One region of the Gilliamella sp. BG3 genome, then DNA from elsewhere that is predicted to be linked to it. Evidence: riboswitches for the same ligand, from Rfam matches in the RefSeq annotation. Region 1 holds a riboswitch; the other holds the start of a gene.
The links. Region 1 has a riboswitch for preQ1 ahead of queD (6-carboxytetrahydropterin synthase QueD). Riboswitches for the same ligand answer to the same signal wherever they lie in the genome.

Region 1 (4,438 bases):
ATTATGACAGTGTTACGAAAATCAACTGTGCGACCTTGACCATCTGTTAAGCGCCCATCATCCAATACTTGCAGTAAGATATTAAAGACATCTGGGTGTGCTTTTTCGACTTCATCAAGTAAAATTACTGAGTATGGTCGTCGTCTAACTGCTTCGGTTAAATACCCCCCTTCTTCATATCCAACATAACCTGGAGGCGCACCAATTAAGCGAGCAACGGAGTGTTTTTCCATAAACTCTGACATATCTATACGCACCATAGCATCTTCGCTGTCAAACATAAAGTTAGCCAATGATTTGCAAAGCTCGGTTTTACCGACACCAGTTGGTCCTAAGAATAGGAATGATCCAATCGGTTTATTTGGATCTGAAAGCCCTGCTCGGCTACGTCGAATCGCATTTGCAACCGCTAATACTGCTTCATTTTGACCTATTACACGTTTATGTAAAGCATCTTCCATGTGCAATAGTTTATCTTTTTCGCTCTCAAGCATTCTAGAAACTGGAATACCTGTCGCTTTAGATAATACTTCTGCAATTTCGTTATCGGTCACTTTGTTACGCAATAACTTCATGGTTTTGCCTTCTAACTGTGTTGCTGAAGCAAGTTTCTTTTCGAGCTCTGGAATTTTGCCATATTGTAATTCTGACATTTTGTTCAAGTCGCCAGCTCGACGAGCTTGCTCTATTTCAGTACGTGCCTTTTCTAGTTCTGCTTTGATGTTTTGAGTCCCCGAAACAGCTGCCTTTTCTGACTTCCACTCTTCTTCAAGTGAAGCATATTCCTTTTCTTTTTCAGAAAGTTCATCATTTAACATTTGTAGTCGCTTTTTACTCGCATCATCAGATTCTTTTTTAAGCGCTTGTTGTTCAAGTTTAAGTTGAATTATGCGCCTTTCAAGTCGATCTAAAGATTCTGGTTTTGAATCCATTTGCATACGAATACTTGATGCGGCTTCGTCAATTAAATCAATCGCTTTGTCAGGTAACATGCGATCAGAAATATAACGATGCGATAATGTAGCCGCAGCTACGATTGCAGGATCGGTTATTTGCACATGGTGATGCAGTTCATAACGTTCTTTTAAACCACGCAAAATAGCGATCGTATCTTCAACTGTTGGTTCGGCAACATAGACTTTTTGGAAACGACGCTCTAACGCAGGATCTTTTTCAATATATTGACGGTATTCATCAAGCGTTGTTGCTCCCACGCAGTGTAATTCACCGCGAGCTAATGCGGGTTTTAACATATTACCAGCATCCATTGCTCCATCGCTTTTTCCTGCGCCAACCATGGTATGGATTTCGTCAATAAATAATATAATGCGACCTTCTTCTTTTGCTAAGTCTTTAAGCACGGCTTTTAGGCGTTCTTCAAATTCCCCTCGATATTTGGCACCAGCAATTAATGCACCCATGTCTAATGATAAAACGCGTTTATTTCGTAATCCTTCAGGGACTTCACGGTTAACAATGCGTTGTGCTAATCCTTCTACAATAGCAGTTTTTCCTACACCTGGTTCCCCAATTAATACTGGATTATTTTTAGTACGACGTTGTAATACCTGAATAGTTCGACGAATTTCTTCATCACGACCAATAACAGGATCAAGTTTACCTTGTTCTGCTCGTTGAGTTAAATCAATGGTGTATTTTTTAAGTGCACCGCGTTGATCTTCTTCATTAGGATCGTTCACGTTATCGCTACCTCTTACTTGATTAACTGCTTGGCTAAATTTATCTTTATTAACACCTGATCTTTTAAGAAGATCGCCTAAACTGCCCTTATCTTCTAAAGCGGCTAATATAAAGAGTTCTGATGAGATATAGCTATCACCGTTCTTTTGGGATAATTTATCGCAAAGATTTAATACTCGAACAAAATCTTGCGATGGAATAACATCTCCACCCACACCTTGAACTTGGGGTAATCGGTCAATAGCTTGAGCTAATTCTTGTTGTAAATTAACAATATTTGCACCTGCTGCAATCAATAAAGGCATTACACTACTCCCTTCTTGATTAAGCATGGCTGATAGGACATGCACAGGCTCTATATATTGATTGTCTTTACCTAATGCCATTGACTGCGCATCAGCTAAAGCTTGTTGAAACTTATTTGTTAGTTTATCTAACCTCATAGTGTTTATCTCCTGAGCAATAAATTTGGATTAAACGCTTAACACATTTAATCCATTTGCATGTGATCTAAATGAGTGTTGCAACCTAAATTTCAAGAGCAAAGTTAAAATATTTTTTACAAAATTTATACAACAAAATTATCAAGTATGTAAGAATTAATTGACATAAAAATAAAGCTGTTTGCAATTTAAGCAATTACATCTAAATTTCGTTTTAAGATATACTGGTAAGATGACAAATTCACTTTTACCCCTTATATTGTTACCTTTATTTTGTTAGTTTCGCTAACCGTGGTTCGTAATCCATCCCACGAAAAAAAACTAGGAATATAAAATGTTCAAAATAGCCAAAGAGTTTCAATTTGATGCTTGTCACATGTTAGATGGGCACAATAAAAAGTGTCATAATCTGCACGGCCACACTTATCGCCTATTAGTTGAAATTAGCGGAGAGCTTATTGATAACGGCTCAAGCCAAGATATGGTCATGGATTATGCCGATTTAAAGCTAATAGTTAAACAACATATTGTCGATCCGTTAGATCACGCCTATCTTTACAATCAACATAACCCTAATGAGTGCCGTATCGCGTCGTTACTACAAGAAATGGATCGTAAAATTTTTGCCTTTCCATGTAGAACCACCGCAGAAGGAATGAGCAAATTTATTTTTGATTGCTTATCGCAATATTTGCCTGTTTCGATGATCAAACTATGGGAAACGCCAACTTCATATTGTGAATATCATCGGAGTTAATGATGATTGAATTTCGTATTGTTGAAATCTTCGAATCCTTACAAGGCGAAGGTTATAATACTGGCATGCCTGCTATTTTTATTCGTTTTGCAGGATGCAATTTAAATTGTGCCTGGTGTGACACTAATTTTCGAAAATTTACTCGATTCACGTTAGATACTTTAATGACTAAAGTGAGCGAATATAAAAGCAAAAATATTATTATTACAGGTGGCGAACCGACAATGGTTAAAGCGTTACCTGAATTGCTTTTGCCACTCAAAAAAGCTGGTTATTTCATCGCCATTGAAAGCAACGGTCTTGGTAAAGTCGATCCGCTTATTGATTATATTGCGCTAAGCCCTAAATTTTGTTATCAGTCACGCTATCAAAAAATAGTACAACCAATAGCAAATGAAGTACGCATAGTAGCCGAAAATCACTGCGATTTTATTCCTTTTTGCCAATATATCGAAACTCATATTCAAGCCAAACGCTATTATCTATCTCCTTGTGAAAAAGATGGTGCATTTAATATGTTTGAAACGATAGAGTTGTTAGGAAAAATCAACCAAAATCGACTGAATAATAAATGGCTTTTGAGTGTGCAAAGCCACAAGTTTGCCAATATAGAATGATAAATTAGTACTAAAGAGAACTAATTAAATATTCATAAAATCAAGAAGTTTTATTAATTTTAATTGAATAATTGTTTAATCTATAATAACCTCATATAAATTATTTATATGGAATTAACTGTCATGCGTTTTTGCTATTGTTTATTGCTAACTTTGTTTACAACTCCAGTTATAGCTTGGGATATAGTTTGTGATAATACTTTAACTTGTCGTGTTATAGAATATAGTGATATATCTGATACAGGAGTGATAAAATCGTCAATTTTATTCCAGCGAAAAGCGGGGGCCAATCAGCCAGTTGAAATTTATGTTAGAACAAAAAATAACAAAGAAGAAGATAAAGAAGGTATTGAAATTAAAAACACTCAACAATTAGATAATTCATTGGCTGCATTCATTAATCAAGAGTATTTAGGCGAATTAAAAGAAATACAGAATAATATTTATCAGTTGTCACAATTCCAAGCTACAAAAATTATTCAAGCATTTACAAAAAATGAGAAAGTTATATTCCGTAACAGTAGAAGTCAATCATTTTATACCAATGGCGGATTTTATGATGTCATGTTAACAATGGACAAAAAACAAGGACGGGTTGGTACAACTGGCGCAGTTATAGCACATGGTAATAAAAATGAATCAAACGTTTATGCACCAATACCTGTACCAACTATAAAAAAAGGTAAAGTAATTGCTCCAGAACAAAGTCAAGAACTTAATACCAATGAAGTAATTAAAATATTCCCTCAATTCAAAAAACGCTATATACATGAAGCTAAATGTGATGCTTATGATTTAGAAGATCCTTATTATGATGAAACACAAGGATATGATAAAAGATTTCGGTTAATTAAATTAGATAATAACCACGATTTACTTGAAACTAGGTGTTGGTTTAGCGCATATAACTCAGGTAACGC
Region 2 (4,438 bases), on a different contig from region 1:
TAATATTGGCACTATGATTTGCTCACTGTTAATTATTAATTGACTGAATAAAAATAATGGATTCTAAGCTTAAATTATCAGTAGGAATATAATCCAATAGATTATATTCCTACTGATATCAAGACACACACTATCACGATTGCCGATTATATTTTACTATCATTAGTTTCGTTTTAATAAACTAACAATATCTTCTTTCTTTTCGTCTAATTCTTCAAAATCATCAAAGTCTTCATCAGTATAACCAAGCTTTTGCATCAGTTCATCGATACGATTCAATTTTCTATCAAGATAAATTTGTTGATCTTTAGTGAGTTTGACATTTTGCTCGACTAGATCAAGTAACATATCTAATTTTGGATCGTTCTCTAACTGTTCTAATTCTTGTTGTGGCGATAAAATCGTTTTAATTGGTTTAGATTGTTTAACAGGTTTTTCTATATTGTTAGAATCTTCAACAATTAAAGAAATAGGTTTTTTGCTACCCACTCTTGGATCTTTGGTTGTTTTTGTCGAATTTTTATTTTTATTATTATCTAGCTTATTAAAGCGAGAGCCACTTGGTAAACCTTTGTGTTTGCGTTTACGCTTCAGTTCCCGAGATTCTTCATTAATCTCTTGACGGCTTTTTTTAGCTTTCTGTTTTGATTTATTTTTTAACATAAAATCTCTGTCTAATATTAGGGTTAATCATTTTACAAACGTATTTTATCAGTAAGTCCAGAATATAGCTATGATGATGACGTCATGCTAATTTAAGATTGTAAAAAAAGAAATTTATGTATAATCTGAGTCAAATAAATTTGTTAGATCGAATTAGAGAACAATATAAAATGAAAAATCACTTAAGCCCTTATCTGAAATTTAATCGTCAAGAATGGGCTAGCTTACGTAATACTGTACCAATGACTTTAACTGCAGATGAATTAGTTTCGTTACAAGGTATTAATGAAGATTTATCCATGGATGAAGTGAGTGAAATTTATTTACCTTTATCTAGATTACTTAATTATTACATCAGCAATAATTTTAATCGGCAAGCTGTTTTATCTAAATTCTTAGGTAAAAGTCAAAAAACACCTTACATTATTGGCATTGCAGGCAGTGTTGCTGTAGGTAAAAGTACTACCGCTAGAGTACTACAAGCATTATTAACCCGTTGGCCTGAACATCGCAAAGTATCTTTGGTAACAACTGATGGTTTTTTATATCCAAATAGATATCTTGAAGAACATGGAATAATGAATAAAAAAGGGTTTCCTCAGTCTTACGATATAAAAAAATTGCTTAATTTTGTTGCTGATATAAAATCAGGACAGGCACAAGTTAAAGCACCCGTTTATTCTCATTTAGTTTATGATATTGTCGAAGATGAAGAAATCGTTATTGATAGTCCTGACATTTTGATTCTTGAAGGTTTGAATGTACTGCAAAGTACACTGAATTATCCACAAGCGAATAACCGAGTTTTTGTTTCGGATTATGTCGATTTTTCAATTTATGTTGATGCTGATATGTCATTATTACATGATTGGTATGTAAATCGGTTTTTAAAATTTAGGGAGGGTGCATTTAGCGATCCTAACTCTTATTTTAATCACTACTCAAAACTTCCAGAACATGAAGCTACAAATATTGCCAATCGTATTTGGCGAGAAATTAATGAATTAAATTTAGTTGAAAATATTTTACCTACAAAAGAACGAGCGAACCTTATTCTAACTAAAGGTAAAGATCATAAAGTCAATTGTGTTCAATTAAGAAAATAAAATTAAGGAAAAATTCGTATGAAATCAGTAATTCGGTTAATAAGTAAATTGAGTGTCATTACATTAGCTATCTCATTATCATTTGGTGCTTATGCTTCAAATGAACAACTAAAGGGACTTACGTGTGAAAGCAAAAAACAGGCTATTGAAAAACAGATTGATTATGCTAAAAAAAATAATAATTCTCATCAAATCCAAGGGCTTGAAAAATCATTACGTAACTTAAATAAGCATTGTTCAAATGATGATTTAGAAGCCAAATATAAAAAAGAGATTAACGAAAAATCAAATAAAGTGGCTGAAAGAACTAAAGAATTAGAACAAGCAAAATCAAAATCAAAATCAAAAGCGAAAGCGAAAGATAAAGATAATGAACAGAAAATTGTCAAACAACAAACAAAATTAGCTGATGCTGAAAAAGAACTTAATGAAGCTAAAACTAAATTATCTGATTTTTATAAAGAATTGGGAGCGAAATAAACGATATCAGGCAGAGTATTTCCCGATTCTTGATTTATTTGCTCTTCAACGATATTTTATTATTAACACCATCAATAGTTATTGTTGACGGTGTTAGTTTTACATTTTTTATAAATCTATTGTCATACTAGACTTTTTAAAGCAAAAAGAGTATGGTGTGCGCCTTGTTACGTGGTTCGTGAACCTCCCACGCTAAAAAACTAAGGAAAAATAATGAGTAAAATTACACTACTAGGCGATCAGTCTGTTCGCTATCCAACAACCTATTGTCCTGAAATACTCGAAACGTTCGCTAATAAACATCCGAATAACGATTATTTTGTTAAATTTAATTGCCCAGAATTTACTAGTCTTTGTCCTATCACAGGGCAACCTGATTTTGCGACAATTTATATTTCATACGTGCCCAATATTAAAATGGTCGAAAGTAAATCGTTAAAACTTTATCTGTTCAGCTTTCGTAATCATGGCGATTACCATGAAGATTGCATTAATATCATTATGAAAGATCTGATTAAATTAATGGATCCTAAATATATCGAAGTCTGGGGAAAATTCACTCCGCGAGGTGGCATTTCGATTGATCCTTATGCCAATTATGGCAAATCGGATACTCATTGGGAACAAGTTGCGGCTAATCGATTAGCCAATCACGACATGTATCCAGAAAAAGTGGATAATCGCTAATCTAATCTATCCAAACAGGAACAGTTAATGCAAACTCGTAAAGCACTAGTTATATTTTCTGGTGGGCAAGACTCAACCACTTGCTTACTGCAAGCCATTGCTGATTATGGACGTGAAAACGTTCAGGCAATCAGTTTTCACTATGGTCAACGTCACGCAATAGAGCTTGAAAAAGCTAAAAGGATTGCTGATGATCTTGGTATTAAACAAACCGTCATTGATACTTCAGTTATCAAACAAACTACAAATAATGCGTTGATTGATGACGCTCAAGAAATTAAAGCCGCTCAAGATGGCGATTACCCCAATACCTTCGTTGATGGGCGTAATATGCTTTTTTTACTTTTGGCTGGCTGTCATGCTAAGCAACAAGGAATTTCTGACATTATTATTGGAGTTTGTGAAACCGATTTTAGTGGTTATCCAGATTGCCGTGATGTCTTTATTAAATCAATGAATGTATCAATGAATTTAGCCATGGACTATGCGTTTAATCTCATCACGCCACTGATGTATTTGACTAAAGCGCAAACGTGGGAAATGGCTGATAAACTAGGTTATCTTGATTATGTTCAAAAACATACCCACACCTGTTATTACGGTGTTGAAGGGGGATGTGGTAAGTGTCCAAGTTGTTTATTGCGCAATAAGGGCCTACAAGAATATATGGCTCAAGCTAAATAAATTCATTCATCATTGGGTTCTCTCACCCCATTAAAAAGGAAAAAAGATGTACTTAAATGTTCATTCAGAATCGATAGAAAAAAGTTTTACCAGTAAACAAAAGCAAAAAGCGCTTTACTGGTTGGCTTTTTTTCACATATTGGTTATTGCTTCAAGCAATTATTTAGTCCAAATCCCATTCGAAATTTTTGGTTTTCAAACAACTTGGGGGGCATTCACTTTTCCGTTTATCTTTTTAACTACCGATCTGACTATTCGAATTTATGGTGCTAGTTTAGCGAGAAAAATCATTTTTGTTGTAATGATTCCTGCATTGTTATTTTCATACCTGATTTCGGTACTATTTTTTGAAACCCATTGGGTTGGATTATCAGCATTGACGGAATTTAATAGCTTCGTATTTCGAATTGCATTGGCTAGTTTTGCCGCTTATTTAGTTGGACAACTAATGGATATTACTGTTTTTAACTATTTAAGAAAAAACAGATCATGGTGGGTTGCCCCAACAGCATCGGCAATATTTGGTAATGGTATTGATACTATTGTCTTTTTTGCTATCGCATTTTATCAAAGTAGCGATGAATTTATGGCAAATCATTGGATCGAAATTTCGTTAATGGACTATAGTTTTAAAATTCTAATTTGCGGATTATTCTTTTTGCCACTTTATGGCGTCATTCTGAATTTTATCCTAAAAAAGTTAGTTGCAATGCCTAAAAACAATTAATCATTAAAATCTAAATTTTAGTTACTCACCTAAATAAACATAAACTCATTTATTTTTTTGATGAGTTTTATGTTTAATATTGAAAAACCCA

Region 2: it holds a riboswitch for preQ1, as region 1 does, so the genes downstream of both, queF (preQ(1) synthase) here and queD (6-carboxytetrahydropterin synthase QueD) in region 1, are expected to answer to the same signal.

What each region holds. Positions count from the first base shown of each region.
Region 1 is NZ_JBIDFE010000010.1:26,838-31,275, reverse strand. Features, by position in the region: gene clpB (ATP-dependent chaperone ClpB) at 1-2,144, opposite strand, end outside; PreQ1 riboswitch class I at 2,430-2,475, shown strand; gene queD (6-carboxytetrahydropterin synthase QueD) at 2,479-2,901, shown strand; gene ACGH6S_RS06125 (7-carboxy-7-deazaguanine synthase QueE) at 2,904-3,518, shown strand; gene ACGH6S_RS06120 (DUF1176 domain-containing protein) at 3,627-4,438, shown strand, end outside.
Region 2 is NZ_JBIDFE010000003.1:122,857-127,294, forward strand. Features, by position in the region: gene yihI (Der GTPase-activating protein YihI) at 163-663, opposite strand; gene coaA (type I pantothenate kinase) at 834-1,769, shown strand; gene ACGH6S_RS02255 (DUF1090 domain-containing protein) at 1,788-2,249, shown strand; PreQ1 riboswitch class I at 2,415-2,459, shown strand; gene queF (preQ(1) synthase) at 2,463-2,936, shown strand; gene queC (7-cyano-7-deazaguanine synthase QueC) at 2,964-3,620, shown strand; gene ACGH6S_RS02270 (7-cyano-7-deazaguanine/7-aminomethyl-7-deazaguanine transporter) at 3,667-4,347, shown strand.